Regions from separate parts of the Shewanella sp. 10N.286.51.B2 genome, predicted to be linked through region 1. Evidence: predicted binding sites of a transcription regulator. Region 1 holds the regulator's gene; the other holds the start of a gene.
The links. The regulator MetJ, encoded in region 1, represses methionine synthesis genes. The targets are predictions, from matches to a motif close to TAGACGTCTAGACGTCTA.
Positions count from the first base shown of each region.

Region 2: a site for MetJ is predicted at 6,114-6,131, ahead of AB4140_RS16345 (methylenetetrahydrofolate reductase). Genes of this name have one in related genera too.

Region 1 is NZ_JBFRKH010000054.1:114,100-122,327, forward strand. Features, by position in the region: gene AB4140_RS14890 (c-type cytochrome) at 1-527, opposite strand, end outside; gene AB4140_RS14895 (c-type cytochrome) at 537-1,220, opposite strand; gene AB4140_RS14900 (bifunctional aspartate kinase/homoserine dehydrogenase II) at 1,559-3,952, opposite strand; gene metB (cystathionine gamma-synthase) at 4,015-5,175, opposite strand; gene metJ (met regulon transcriptional regulator MetJ) at 5,383-5,697, shown strand; gene AB4140_RS14915 (sulfite exporter TauE/SafE family protein) at 5,848-6,588, shown strand; gene AB4140_RS14920 (conjugal transfer protein TraF) at 6,650-7,843, opposite strand; gene AB4140_RS14925 (LysR family transcriptional regulator) at 7,963-8,228, opposite strand, start outside.
Region 2 is NZ_JBFRKH010000063.1:13,485-21,712, forward strand. Features, by position in the region: gene AB4140_RS16320 (efflux RND transporter permease subunit) at 1-574, opposite strand, end outside; gene AB4140_RS16325 (efflux RND transporter periplasmic adaptor subunit) at 571-1,833, opposite strand; gene AB4140_RS16330 (efflux transporter outer membrane subunit) at 1,823-3,217, opposite strand; gene AB4140_RS16335 (TonB-dependent copper receptor) at 3,485-5,518, opposite strand; partial or broken gene AB4140_RS16340 (type IV pilin protein) at 5,757-5,894, shown strand; gene AB4140_RS16345 (methylenetetrahydrofolate reductase) at 6,135-7,109, shown strand; gene AB4140_RS16350 (B12-binding domain-containing protein) at 7,584-8,228, shown strand, end outside.

The DNA of each region.
Region 1 (8,228 bases):
TTTACCAGTTCTACATCACTCAACTCTGCTACTTTGCTATCGAGATTAAATTGATTCAGTAAACCGCTCATGGCTAGCCAATAAGAATAAGCTGAGATAGCCACAAGTTCCTTACTGCCTGATGCGGGGGCTGTACCATTCATTGAATAAGTAAAGCAACCTTGAATCCGTTCCTGGTAGCTATTCACTTTGTCATTTTTCTTTCGATAAGCGGGATAAGCCATATAGGCAGCCCATAGCGGTGAAGCATTGGCTTTATTACCTGCGTTCATATGACAATTAACGCAATTAAGCTCATTGCCGACATATTTATCTCTTAATTGCTGAGTATTAACAAATATCTGATAGCCCAAACGTACTTTGTCGCCAAACTCACCCTCTGGAATAGCTGATAAATCGCTAGGTTGCAGATACTGCGCTGCGGGATCTTTTGCTATAGCGGGGATCTGAGCTTGCCTATCGGGTAATTCTGCAGCGCTAACTGAACTGATAAACACACCTGCGACTAAATAATTAAACAGTTTCATGGTATGTCCTTATTTTTGTGCCAAAGGCTGTTGAGCAGCAGCATTTTGAACCAGAGGTTTTAAAGCTGAAAAGTACGCTGACAATGCGTCAATTTCATCAGCAGTCAGCTTAGCGGCAATATTAGCCATCATATTATCGACATCACCTTTTCTAGTACCATTTTGCCAAGCCAATAGTTGGTTTTTTAAATAGCTAGGTTCTTGGCCTGCAAGTCGAGGGAAGTTGGCTGCGCCAATGCCTGAAGGTCCATGACAGCTAGTACAGGCAGGTATATCGCGGCCCCAATCTCCCTGATAAGCCAATTTTTCCGCCGTATCAGTTATCACAACCTTGTCACCGCGGTATTGCAATGGGATCTCAGCTACTGTTTTAGCGGCAAAGAAATCAGCAACGACTTGGATAGCATCACCTTGTACTGTCGCAGCCATCGCCGACATTGTGGGACTTTGTCGATTACCCATTTGAAAATTAACCAGCTGCGAGGCGATATACTCACTGGATAAACCCGCCAACCTAGGCCCTATAACACCTAAACCCTCACCATTAACACCATGGCAAGTTAAACAAACTTGCGCCTGTGTGGGTACGGTTTGCAATAACTCTTTGGGAGATTGAGCAGGAATATCGGCAATAGCCAAGTTACGACTTGCCCCTATTGCTATTATCGTGATGACTTGTAAAAGGAATTTCATATACCGCCCTCTCCTTGGATGATGTTTAGCTACTGGAATAATAAATGTAGTCAATCAGATCCACTTTATGTGACTTAATTGAATACTCTCCACCAAAGAAAAAGTAACCCAAATACGCTTACCAAAGAACAGACAGCGAACATTTGCAGGCTAAAGACTGATAATGAAAAGGTCGTTGTCGATTAATCATCAGCAAATCGACTGGGAGTGAAGTTAACTCTGAGCTTATGCTTTTAGCGCTATTTTATGACAATAAAAAAGGCCTATTCCGTTAGGGAATAGGCCTTTAAAGTTAATCTTTCAACCAAGTTAATCGTCGTTTAACTCGCGCTTAAGGATCACTCCTGCAGTAAATCCTTACAGATTTGTACTAAGTCAGACTGCACAGCTGCTGCGGTAACTTCTCGGCCAGCACCTGGGCCGCGAATAATTAACGGATTGCCCTGATAAAAAGTGCTGCGGATGACAAACACATTATCTCCAGGGGTTAAACTGGCATAGGGATGGTTCGAGTCGACCCATTGAATGCCTACTTCAGCATGCATTTTGCCATCGACTTTATCTAAAGATGCCACATACCTTAAGACTTTATTTTGCTCAAAGGCTGCACTATATTGCTGCAACATAAACTCATCTAACTCGCCAATGCGCGCTAAAAAGTCATCTAACGACAAGTCGGCTAATTCAGCTGGCACTAATGAATTTAATTCAATGGCATCAAGCTCAATCTCAAAGCCAATTTCACGGGCCAGAATAAGTAACTTTCGCTGCATATCTCGGCCAGATAAATCATCTCGAGGATCTGGCTCTGTAATGCCTAATCCGCGGGCTTCAACCACGAGTTCAGAAAAAGATTTTTGCCCATCGTAATGCTCAAACAGCCAACATAAAGTACCTGAAAAAATACCGCCAACAGCTTCGATATTGTCGCCACTATTGCGTAAATCGTTTAGGGCATGCTGTACTGGTAAGCCAGCGCCGCAACTGGCATTGTAACGCCAAAATAAACGCCGGTTACTTAGCTGCTGCTTAAGCTCACGGTAAAAAGGTAACGGCCCTGAGCCTGCAAGTTTATTGGCGCTCACCATATGAATCCCTCGAGCGAAAAACTCTGGGTATTGTAAGGTTAAGCTGGCGCTAGCACTGATATCCAAGGCCACCAGCTCATCGCAGTCGAGCAGCTCAAGCTGCTCAAATAAACTAGGGTAGTCCCATGTTGTTGCTGTGGTATCAAAGTCATCTTGCCAGTTATTGGCATCTATTCCTTGCTGGCAAATGAGCGCCTCTTTTGAACTCACTAAACCCACAAGTTGCACATTGGCTTCTAGTTCACGGTTAAGCATGGTGGATGAGCGCTGAAATAAATCAATCCAGGCTTCACCAATATTACCGACCCCAAGCAATAATACCCCAATACGCAATCGCGGGCCTGCGCAGCGTCGGTGTACTTTTTGGGTGAGTAAATTAACCTGAGATTTAGGCACTAAGGTCACTAAACTCAAACCATCTTGATACAGGGGTTTGGCATCGCGACTTAATAATCGGGCAAAGCTGCGGCGGTAGTGCTCTGCATCAGCACTAACCAAAGCGACTAAACCTAAATCAGTATGAGCATGGATATCGCTAATTAATAGCTCATGACTATGTAGCTCCAGTAACGCTTGTACCTGCTTTTGGTTTTCAGCAGTGAATGCCAGTTCAACTTTATGATGGGCAGAGCACCAATATGCTAGCGGCGCAATACCGGCTTGCTCAAGTAATTTGAGTGTGGTTTGAATTAGCGCTTGCTGCTTAAAGCGAAACAGCACCACTTCATTTAAACTGGTAACCACTGGAGCGCTAGCTGACGAACTTTGGGGCGCAATAAGGGTAAAGTCAGTATGTGATGCGTAACTTGAGCGCACCGCGAGACTAACATTAGTATCAAATAAGGGCTGTAAAGTTCGGCTGTGCAGTACTGGCGAGCCGAGTTTAGCTAAACGATCGGCTTCAGCAAGTGACATGCTTTCAAGTAATTTGGCATCATTAATTTTATTCGGATCAGCGTTAAATACCCCTTCAACATCGGTCCAAATAGTCACTCGTTCAATGTCCGCTAAGCTGGCAATTAAGGTGGCGCTGTAATCTGAGCCATTGCGGCCAAGTAATAATGTATCCCCTTTACTGTTGGCGCAGATAAAGCCCGTGATCACTAACCGTGTATTTGGATTAGCATCCAGCAGCTTTTGGACTTTTTCGCGGGACTCATCAAGACGAATATTCGGCACAGGCCCTTCATCAGCCACCAGCAGTGAGCAGGCATCAATATTCGCGGCAGCAACGCCAGACTCTCTTAATAAGGCTGCCATTAATCGTGCTGACCAACGCTCACCAAAGCTTAATACATGATTGAGCTGAAATTCATTGCGCTCTTCAAGGGACAATAAACTGACTAATTGCGATTTATCGGTTGATAGGCGCTCACGTAAATCGCGCGCTTGTTCGTTTGAGAGAAGTTGCTCAATCAGGTTTTGCTGATAGCTCACCAGTACTTGTAGCTCTTCTTGCCACAAGTCACCGTTTTCTCTTAAGGAGAGTAATTTATATAAAAAGTTAGTACTTTTACCCGCAGCTGAAACAACGACTAAATCATCACTGTTGCCATGAGTCAGTAAAATATGGGCAACGCGGCGATAGCAATCTGCATCAGCAAGACTTGAACCACCAAATTTATGTAAATGACTGCGGGCCATTTTTCACTCCTTAAACAACATATACCAGCCTGACTACATGAATATAGCCAAGGGAGATTAACTTAAAGCGCAGCGACAGCAGCTAAGCCTACTTCAATATCGGCAACCAAGTCTTCAGCATCTTCAATCCCGACAGATAGTCGCAGTAAAGTATCTTTAATGCCAGCTTCATACCGTGCTGCAGGCGCCATTGCTCTATGGGTCATGGTTGCAGGTACGGCAACTAAGCTTTCCACTCCGCCTAAGCTTTCAGCAACACTGAAAATAGACAGTGCATTTAAAAAGGCGACCACTTCTGCTTCACCACCTTTAAGTTCGAAACTTAACATAGCGCCGAAGCCTTGTTGTTGCTTAGCTGCAATATCGTGACCTGGGTGGTCTTTTAAGCCTGGATAATACACTTTTTCGACAAGATTGCTGGCCTGAAGTACGTCAATAACTTGCTCAGCATTTTTTTGATGCTCGCGAATACGTACAGCTAAAGTACGAATGCCACGTAAGGTTAGGTAACTATCAAAAGCCGAGCCTGTTAGCCCTAAGGTGTTTGACCACCAGTGTAGTAACTCACCCAGTTCAGGGTCTTTTGCCACCACAGCGCCACCTACAACGTCACTATGACCATTGATGTATTTGGTGGTGGAATGCATGACGATATCAGCGCCTAGCTCTAATGGCTGTTGCAAAATTGGCGATAAAAAGGTGTTATCAACCACAACTAAGGCATCGACTTTATGGCTTTGCTCAGCAATAGCTTTGATATCAACAACACGTAATAATGGGTTTGACGGCGTTTCTAACCACACCATTTTAGGTTTCTGAGCAATCGCATCACTGAGTGCTTGCTCATCTGTTTGATCAATCACCAGTAATTTAAATTGGCCTTTGTTGGCAAGATTTGTGAACAAACGGTAACTACCGCCATAACAATCGTGAGGCACAATCAGTAAATCATCGGGGCCTAATAAACTAGTGACCAAGGTAATCGCAGCCATACCGGTACAAGTAACCACCCCAGTAGCGCCATGTTCAAGTTTGGCAATGGCTTCACCTAACACGCAGCGCGTCGGGTTTCCTGAACGACTATAATCAAACTCTCTAGGGTTTTTATGCCCATCAAAAGAATAGTTTGTTGATAGATAAATCGGCGGGACTACAGCGCCGTATTGGGTATCTGACTCGATACCTTGGCGTACTGCTAGCGTAGCTGCGCGATGTTTGCTCATTGTAAACTCCTAAAGAATACACACTAAAGAGATGTCTAGATGGCTAAATGTACCTAAGCTAAGTCACATCGTCAATACAAATCAGCCGTTTAGACGTCTAAACATAAAGAAATCTATTTCCATTCGTTATAGAATAACCGCAATAATTTGACTGTTATTATTTAGCGGTTAAAATCTGCCACGAATCTATCGTATAAAGGTGAGTTAATGACTGAATGGAATGGCGACTATATCAGCCCATATGCCGAACATGGCAAAAAAAATGAACAAGTTAAAAAAATCACGGTATCCATACCTTTAAAAGTTTTAAAAGTATTGACTGATGAACGTACCCGCCGCCAGGTTAATAACTTACGTCATGCAACCAATAGTGAACTACTGTGTGAAGCATTTTTGCATGCCTACACTGGACAACCACTGCCAAATGACGGTGACTTATCAAAAGAAGGGCCTGATAGCATCCCATCTGAAGCAAAAGCTTTGATGGATGCCATGGGAATTGAGTGGGAAGATCTTGATTAAGTCAAGCTAGCGACTAGCGCTGAAGTACTTGCGCTAAAGTACTTGCGCTAAAGCATAAGCCTGCTCAATTAATCAAACACTGCTCGTCATTTAACGCATCGAGCTCTCAAGCTGAGAGTGAGTTGCAGTATTGCGCCTAAAGAGTCGACAATGGAATTTATCGATCCGCAGACCTTGATGCTTGCATCGGTTATCATTTTTCTAGGCGCATTAACCCAAGGCCTTATCGGTTTTGGGCTTGCGGTTGTTGCCAGTCCACTTCTCTATATCATCGACCCACAATTAGTCCCAGCCCCTGTGATTATGATGGGTTTTTCCATCGCCTTATTGACCTTATTGCGTGAACGTACTCAACTGGAGTTTAATGGGCTGCAATATGCGCTGCTGGGGCGAATACCTGGTGGCTTTATGGGCGCAGGTTTATTACTGTTTGCCCCCCAAGCAGTACTGGGGTTAGCCATTGCCTTTATTGTCGGCGCAGCGGTGTTGCTGAGTATTTTTAAGATCACAGCGCCAGTAAATCGGCTTTCGCTATTTATTGCAGGTGTCTTGTCGGGGGTATTTGGAAATATTGCCGCCATTGGTGGGCCACCATTAGCGATTTTATTAGCCGGTAAAGATGCGCCGCAGTTTAGAGCCGCGCTATCGATCTTTTTTGTTTTCAGCTCAATGATCGCACTGATTATTTTAATGCTTGCAGGCTTAGTGGAAGAAAAGCATCTGTGGTTGTCATTGATGCTATTGCCATCTGTCATACTCGGAAATATTGCCGCAGGAAAGCTAACCAATAAGGTTGATAAAAATAAGACTCGCATCGCCACTATGGTGTTATGTAGCTTAAGTGCATTATTGCTAACCCTTAAGTCGTTAATTGAATTATCAGCAGGCTAGTCGATCATCTTTTTGTGGCAGATATAAATGCAACAATGATGACAGCTAAAAATGATAACGCTTAAAAGTGATAAGAAGTTTGCAGCACAGCGCCAATGGCATCATCACCATAGCTGCCGCTCATATCCAGCTTAAAGGCTTGGCCGATGGCAAAGCCGGTGCCGAAAGAGTAAATATCTACGCTATTATCTTTTAAGTCATGGCGGTAGCCCATGCGTAAAAACAGCCAGTCAGTGGCTTTAACTTCACCGCCCACTCGCCAATACTGCACCGCATCAAACTCGCTAAAACGGCTTTGCTCCACCAGATCAATATCCGTGGTTAAGGTGACTCTGGACCAATCATAAGCAGCTCCCACTGTGACTAACGGCTCAATTTGGTATTCAAATGTCCGTCCTTGAGCTTCAACTGTGGTTATTTTTTTACTGAATAAATTACGAGCAGACAGCCCTAAGGTTAAGCTTTCTGTTGGCTCAATAGCCACCCCAAGATCAAGGTTAAATAAGCTGTCATCATTTCGATATTTATCATCATCAAAATCATCGACATCAAAGTTATTGGCACTGGCACTGTAATGATAGGTATCAATGCGTTGAAACTTAGGTGAAATCCCAACTTTTACAGGCATGTTAACTATAGATAGTGGAAAGCTTAACGCCACCCCAAAATCTGTGACTCCGGCGGCTAATACAATGCCTTGAGAGTCTAAGTCAGTGAGATCTGCAGGAGGGTTGGCGGGATCGAGATTAGTCAGCATATCAATATCACCTTGAGCAATATCAGCAACGCCCATAGCGTCAAGGTGACTTTTGGAAAATAGCGCCATTGGCACGGTTTGAGTTGGCAATACTAATGCTGCGCCAATTGCGGCTGATACCGAGGCGTTAGTGCCGTTGAGGGCATTTAAATTAATAACTAAATCATCACGAAAACCAGCAATATCATCAGTATCATTGCCGTTTATGGCCGTTTCTAAGTCATCAAAACTGTCTTGTAGTGAGTCAAACTTATCAAGCATATTGTCGCTATCATCCACTTCAGCAGCCACAACCGGTAACAGTAAGGAGAACTCATTGGTTTTTGGGGCGTAAATAGCCAGTAAAGCGGGATTAATAAAACTTGCGCCGATACGGCTTGATGAGGCTACACCTGTACCGCCCATGCTATCACTGCGAGCTTCAAAATAAAGCTGACCCGCTTGCGTATTTATCGCAAACAGCAGTAAAAACAATAGCAGCGCTAAGGATCTCATCATTCACCATTTTCATTTTTAATTATCTAATAAAGATAGTCGAAAAAATTAAAAATAGGCTTCAATCCCGTTAGACTTTTACGGCATAGATGAATTTAATCAGCCGTTTTTTAAATGTTATTTTATGAATCAGGTAGATAGCGCTTAAAATTTTCCATGGTGAATTGAATAAATTTTTTCAGCCTTTCTGGTTGGAATTTATCTTTATGGTAAAGCATATAAAAAGGCGTGTCGGGAATATGCCAATCATTAAACACATTCACTAATTGACCCGCTGCAATTTCATTAGCGCAATATAAATAAGGTAATCGCACAATGCCATTTCCTGCTAAGGCGCTGGCTTTCATAGCGCGGCCATTTTTACACTTAAAACCGCCCTTAATGGCAA
Region 2 (8,228 bases), on a different contig from region 1:
TGTACTGGCGTAATTTGTTTTGCGATAAGGCTAATGACACTTCATAGTTACGCACCCCGCTTAAATCTAGTTGGGTGACACCCTCTAGGCGCAACAATTCATCGCGCACCACTTCAGCAAACTCGATGGTTTCTTTTTCGCTATATTTGCCGGTTACCGTTACTGCGATGACTTCACGCTTACGCTGGGCAAGGGCAATGACAGGTTTTTCGGCATCAACCGGAAAGGTGTTAATGGCATCGACGCGGCTTTTAATGTCCGCTAGCATTTCTCGGGGGTCGTAACCACTGTCAACTTCAATGGTGACCTGCGATGATGCCTCTGAAGAGCTAGAAGTGATTTTTTCTATACCTTCAAGGTCTTGCACCGCCTCTTCAATACGAATTGTTACCCCCTTTTCAACATCTTCAGGGGTCGCGCCACGAAGCGATACTCGAACAGAGATCCTTTCAGACTCAACTGTCGGAAACACTTCAAGTGGGATCTGCGTTGACAGTGAACCTAAACCTAATACCAGCAGCAACAACATTAATAAATTGGCCGCTACGTGATTTTTAGCAAACCAAGCAATCATGGCTGTGACTCCTCTTTACTAGCAGGTTTGGTTTTACGCTCGCCATCAGGCTTACTGCGAGACTTGCCATCGGCTCTGCCCTCACCTCTTGGGCCTCGCTGTGGTTTAACTTTATTCGTTGCGCCAACAACAGTGACAGGGGTGCCTGAACTCACTTGTCCAAGGGAGGTAATAACCAGTTCATCGCCACTTTTCAAACCTGTTCTAACTACCGAATCTTGGCTGTTTTGCCATCTAATGGTCACTTCTCTGCGTAATAACTTGCCATCATTAACCACATACACATAGCTACCTTGATAGATTGCTTTAGTCGGGATTACGATCGCTTGGCTCAGCTTTTTACCGGCAATATTGGCTGTCAGGTATTGACCAATTTTCAGTGGCATTTGCTGATTAGCTTGATAATCAAATGGATCATCAATTTGCGCCACCACATACAACTGCTGCGAGTTACTATCGATTGCACCTTCGGTGCGAATCAACTGCCCTTCCCATTTTTGCAGGCCTATTAAGTCAGACTCAAAACTCACTTTAGCCACCACAGACTTACCTTGCTCAGGTAGTTCTACCAGTGCTAAATCACTGTTATTGATTGGTAAACGTATTTCCACATAATCGGTGGCGTAAATCGTTGCCAGCTGACTATTGGTCGAAACCACCCGGCCTACATCAACATGTTTTTCTAAAATTCGCCCAGAAAAGGGGGCAACAACTTGGGTACGTTCCAAGGCCAAGTTGGCTTGTTCAAGTTTCGCTTGGTTAGATAGCATTGCCGCTCGCGCTGCAGCTAATTGCGGCTCACGCAACACCAGCGATGTCGGCTCGCGGCCATTACTCAGGCGCTGCCAATCTGCTAAGGCTTGATTAGTACGTGCTTGTTCTTCTAATAATTGTTGCCTAGCCAACATTAACCCAGCTTCAGCAATTTTAACTTCAGCTTGATAATCTCTATCATCAAGCTCAACTAACACTTCGCCAGTTTCAAAAAAACCACCTTCACGAAAGTTGGGGCTAATAGATAGAATTTGACCTGAAGCCTGCGTCACTAACGAGCTTTGGGTGCGCGGTTTTACCACCCCAAAACTGCTCACCTGAATTTGATAATCTTGTGGCTTAAGCACCTGAGTTTCAACCGACATGGCAGCTACAGCCATCGGTTTGCCACGCTTAGTGGTAGGTGGGTTTGAGGTAATCACCATAATAGTGGCAACCGCAACCGCAACAATGCTTACTGGGATCAGGTATTTCTTATTCATCATATTTTTCTTCTTCTGTCACACTGGCATCTAAATCGCCACCTAAAGCAAGGTGTAATCCGATACGGTTGGCAATGATTTGGTTTTTTAAGCTGATAACCGAACTTTGGGCCACAAAGGCACGATTTTGGGCATCCAGTACTGTGGTATAGCTGACAAGGCCGATTTGGTATTGCTCAAATGATAGGGTTTCAGCTTGGAGGGCATTGTCTTGCGCTTGTAAAGTTGAGCGATATTGCTGCTGCAAACTGGCATCAAGATCAAGGTTGTTTTCAACTAGCTCAAAGGCACTAAACAAAGTATTTAAATACTGCTGCTCTTGCTGCTTTAATTTCAGCTTTTGCTGCTCGGTTTGTGACTTTAAGCGACCGGCGTTAAAAATCGGTGCGGTAATACCGGCAAATACTGACCATGAACTGTAATCACCACTTAATAAGTTAGCAATATCATTACTGGCGGTGCCAATATCAGCCCCTAAACGTAAGGCTGGATAACGCTGCTTTTGAGTAAAGGCCACGACGGCATCTTGAGCGAGCAACTGATACCAAGCGGCTTGCAGTTGTGGTTTACGTTTAACGAGCTCGCTGGGGACGCCAATTTTAATCCCTTGTGGCAATAGCGGCAGTGTTTCATCTATCAGTAATTTACCTGCTGGATAGCCGCCTAATAAGCGCTCTAAGGTTCTAATATCTTTATTGCGCTGACTGCGCTGTGCCAACAGGTTTGAGTTTTCACTGTGAAACTCATTTTGAGTTAAATACACATCCAGCGCGGTGTTTAACCCTTGCAGGTAACCCGACTCAATGATGTCAAAATTAAGTTTGGCATTTTCGGTGCGACGCTCAAATAGCTTAACGAGCTCTGTTGAGGTCACTACCTTGTAGTAGGTAATCACCACATCAGCAACCAGTGCATCCCTTGCTTGCTGATAATTGGCCTCAGCAGTGAGTAAATTCAGTTTTGAGGCTTTAGCGCTATCGGATAACTTGCCCCAAATATCTAGCTCATAGCTAACATCAAGACTAAGACTATTGGAGCTAGACGTTGCATCACTATTTCCCCCTCTAGCACTATTAGCCGATAAGCTTAACTCTGGCCAAAAGCTGGCATCACTGACATTAAGCTGCTGCTTGTTAACCTCGACTTCAAGAGCTAACTGAATTAACTGCTGGTTGGTGTTCAGGCCAATACTGATAAGTTCTAATAACTGATCGGTAGCGATTGGTGTTACCCAACTTTGATTGTCTTTTAATGATTTGGCGTCGGTATGCCACGACGCAGGCAGCACAGGTTTAACCAAAGGCTCGTCAAGATAGGATGAACTGCTGCAGGCAGATAAAATGAATAGCGAAGTTGCAACCGCCACTAGCGTATAGCGTGTTTTCATTAACTGGAAATCCATTTTCGTTTATTATTATTTAATATGATTTAATATTATTTAGATGTTACGTGATTGATTTTAATTAGATCACTTTATAAAGAAAACTGCCAAAGGGTAACTTTGCATAGCTTTACATAGGTTATGTGAATAAAAGCAATGTATTGCAGCTAGGGACAAGTTTGCCGGCGGCTGTATCAGGCATTAAAGCAGAGGTTTCACCCAAAGTGGACAATGATGCAGGCTTATTAAATGTAACAAGCCTGCCGGTTTTTATTAAAAATTGTAATCAAGTTTTACCCAAGCGGTTCGACCCGGCTCATTAACTTGAAATAGTGGTGAACTACCAGGAATGTCATTACCCGCTCCAGAGCGACTAACATGTTCGGCATAGGTAATATCAAATAAGTTCTCAATACCAAAACTCACTAAAATATCATCATGCTTCCAAGAGCCATTGATGGCCAATGTGCCAAAACCACTGCTTTCAGCCAGATCTTGTCCTGAGATATTACCTTGACCAATTGCGACTCTATCTTGCGCCGCAACCATCCGCCAAAATAACCCAGCGGTCCAATTTTCAGCTTCATAATTCACTGAAATACGACCCTCTAAAGGGGATATTTGCCCTAGTGGTGTATTGTCAGTGTCATTCTCACCATGGCTATAACTGACGGTGGTTTGCGCCGACCATTGATCAGTAAATGGATATAGCAGGCCTAATTCGCCGCCCCAAATCGTTGCATCAATATTGTAAGCTGCGGTCTTGGCAGTATTAGCATCAATTAAGATGTAGTCTGCCACTTTGCCGTAATAAAACGCCGTGGATATTTCAATATCGTCTTGATAAATCCAGCCAACATCAAGCTGGGTGGTTTTTTCAGCATCTAAATCAAATGCCTTAAGTGACAAATCATTATTGTCTGCCTTCATGAACTCCCAATAGTCAGGAATACGTTGGGCATGGCCGCCGCCAATATAATATTGGCTTTTATCAGTCTCAAACTCGTAGCGAACAAAGCCACTGAATAAGTCATCATCACGGCTGCCTTGCTGGGCCACATATAAACTGGTTTGCCATTGATCCATTCTTAGCCCCGTCAAGATTTTACCTTGGTTAAGCTGATAACTTGATTCAACAAATAAGCCGGTATTGATATAAGCCATGTCCTGCATAAAGGGTTTTGCTAATAAATCATCTAGGCCATTATCTTCTGCTTGATTGATGCTGCGTCCTTTGTGCTTACTGTCCATATAGTCAAGCCCGACAATGGTTTCCCATTTTTCATTGGCTGAAATATCAAACCATAAATGACCACCTGCGGTTTTTCGTCTGACATTAGTGCCTGCATTTACGCCGCGGTCAAACTGATCCATAACGTGATCGTTTTCATTACTATATAACTGAAAATCAATATTATTCAGCCAGTAAAAATCAACATCCTTTTGCAGCAGAAAGGTGACATTTTCATTATCGATCACACGAGCTTTATTGGTTCTGTCAGCGTACTCAGCCTCACCGCTTGAGCTGCCATAAGCAAGCTCAACCACGGTTGACTCGTCGGGGGTCCAACCTAAAGCAAAATTGTAATTATTACGGTCATAAAGGGATTGAATGGTGGTACCATCACCGTCTTGATAATGATCGCTTTTAGACTTATTAGCATCAAAATCAATGTAATGGGTTTCAGTACCTGCTTTTATTTCGACTAAGTAATCTTCACGGCCAAAACTGCCACCGGTTACGCTGGCGCGACCTTCAAGGCTTTTCTCACTAAAGCTATGGCGATCTTTTTCAAATAATACCGTCCCTGCGGAACCTACTGGGCCATATTTTACTGTTTGTGGGCCTTTAATCACTGTAATGGCATCATAGGCTTCTGGATAAATATAAGCTGTTGGCGGATCCATACGTCCGCCACAGGTGCCATAAACATGCTGGCCATCATCAACAATACTGATGCGTGAACCGCCCATGCCTCTTAAAGAAGGGTCGCCACCTGCGCCGCCTTTTCTGGCGATACTAAAACCGGGGATGGTTTTTAAGTAACCTGCACCGTCATAAGCGGGCAGCGGTAATCTGGGCTTTTTGGGATCGGTGACAACTTTGGCAGGATCGCGCATTAACTCCCCAGTCACCACAAGGTAGTCATCACAGCTTTTATTATCGCAGTGCTGCTTGTGTTTTTTTTCTTGGGTGGTTTCAACAGCCTGAGTGTCTGTGGGATTAGCCTCAGTGGCTTGAACGAAGGAAGTGGGTAAAAAACCTAAAGCGACAGCGATAGAAATCATCAATTTAGAGCGGTACATAAACAGTCCTATGACAAACCTATAATATTTGTGCGGACATTTATAAATTAACCAGAACAGGTTTCAACTTAAAACCAACAAACTGCGACACTATGTCACAGGCTAATTAAAGGGAGGTCAAAAATACTAAACTCTTATAAATAAAAAACCTTTTATTCAAGTAGATAAGTAGGGGTAGCAGCCCATTTGAAATAACATCGCTGCCAAATAATAAACTGAATAAATGGATTTTTGAGCCATGGCGCTTAACCATAATAAGGGTTTTACCTTAATTGAGCTCGTAGTCGTTATCATTATTCTTGCCATTCTAGCGGTTACTGCCGCACCTAAATTCATCAATTTATCAACCGATGCCAGAATTGCGGCATTAAACGGCGCAGCGATAACTCAATAAAGTCACCTCCTCAGCCAAGTACATTAACCACAACTAATAGGGAAAATGTGACTCTGCTTGCTCTATATTCAAACCCACAGACAGATAAAATCATCTGAGTTAAAACTTATCGCCGACTAATTTAAGTGGTTATTAATTATTTCAAAAAATACCCTTTTTCGGCCTTAACAAGGGTCAAAATTTAAGACACAATGGAGATAACATCCATCTAGACGGCTAAACATGAAAAAATCATTAAAACAGCGTTCATCCGATCATCACCGTGGGATCTATTTTATTGGTACAACCCCACCAAAAATCGATACTGATTTTGAATCGGTCAGTATTATCGCTGATAAATTGTTAGCTCGCCTTGATGAGATAAACTTTGATGGTTTGATCATCTACGATATTCAGGATGAAACCAGCCGCATTGATACCCCAAGGCCTTTTCCCTTTAAAGCCACTCATGATTCTGGTACTTACGCTCAGCTAATCAATCAAAAGTCAGGCAAGCCAGTTATTGCTTATAAGAGCGTTGCCGGTCTTGATGAACAGGGCTTTAGTGAGTGGTTGTCCCGCGCTTGGTATCAAAATAATGTCAGAGACTTGGTATTAGTGGGATCCCCATCGACTCAGGTTGCAAGTTCATTACCATTAAATGACGCTTACCGCGTATTAGCGGCGCACTCTCAAGCATTCTACCTTGGTGGCGTGGCCATTGCAGAGCGCCATTTAAGTAAAAAAAATGAACATATTCGCCTGTTAGGTAAATCAAACCAAGGCTGTGAATACTACATCACTCAGGCGGTGTATAACGCCCAAGCAACCATTGATATGTTAACCAGCTACGCCAAAGAATGTGCGTTAAACAATATCAAGCCTAATCGCATCATCCTGACATTTTCACCTTGCGGCAGTGCTAAAACCTTAGAATTTATCAACTGGTTAGGTGTGTCGGTACCCGAAGCTACCAGCCAGCGTATTTTGTCGGCAGAAGATCCTCTGTATGAGTCAATTAAGATTAACCACAGTAACCTGCTGCAAATTTTGGCTGCTGTTATTCCGCTTAATATCCCATTAGGGCTCAATATTGAAAGTTTAACTAACCGTAAAACTGAGATTGATGCCTCGATTTTGATGTACAAACTGCTAAAGGGCACCATGGATCAAGCCTTAGCCCAAAATCAAATTGATCAATTTGTGCTAAATAAATAGTCCTCAGCGATAAAATCTTGCCCTATGGTGTTAATAGCCGCCATAAGGCAAGCTTTCAGCGTCAAGCGCCAGTAACAAATGGCTTAGCCATAAGCGCTTATATTGACTCTAAAAAATCACATAAACCACAATTAAATATTGAAAAAAACCAATAATATCAGTTATTGTTGAATTAAATATGGGGGGGTAACTGTAAATTAGCAGTAATGGTTAAAGGTCAAGTGTTAGCCTATAAGTCAGCAAGGTGCTTGCTAAGTCGAAGCATTAACCAACAGCGCTAAAGGCCCTCAGTTATCTCATCAACGCATTTCAAACAAAGGCACAGTCATCACTTAAACTTGCCTAATTTTTTACTACTTTTGCTTCAATGATAACCAGCAATGAGCTTTATTATGACTATAATAGCATTAGGTTTTGTCGACTTTTAACCTCGCGCATAAGTTCAATTTGTATCTGTTCAATTGAGGAGTAACTATGGATAGCCAAAAACTCAATACACTACTTGCCACAGTGACTGACAATGCCATTAATGCATATTGTCAATTCGGTGAAGAAATGCTGGTAGAAATTAATCGCTGGATTTCAAAGCCCGAGCAAAGTCGTTTTTTAAATGGCAATTCGCTGGACTTATTAATCAATAATCACCGCAACCACCTTGGGTTTATCTCCCAGGTTATTGAATCCCGTGATGGAACCGCTTTAGTGAAAGCACTTCCCTGGGTCTATCAGGCTTATCATTCTCAAGGGGTGCCATTTCTCTACTTTAAAGAAGAACTAGAAAAATGGCAGCAATTGATTTTAAAGACAATTCCACCAATTGAGGCTGCACAATTAGTGCAAATATACGATTGGATGCTTAGGGCCCATGATGAGTGCTGTAGCCTAATAAAAGGCAACCGAGAAGAAGAGTTTATTGCAATGGATAACCCCTTTCTCCACTATATTATTACAGGTGATCACCGTAACGCCTACAGCTATGCATTCAATAAAGTCACTACATGGGAAGACTTTGAGCGTTTTTTTAATAATGAGGCTCAGCCCGCTCTCTATCAAATAGGTTTGCTTTGGCAAAATGGTGACGTATCAGTATCCACCGAACATTTAGCCACAGCCATTACC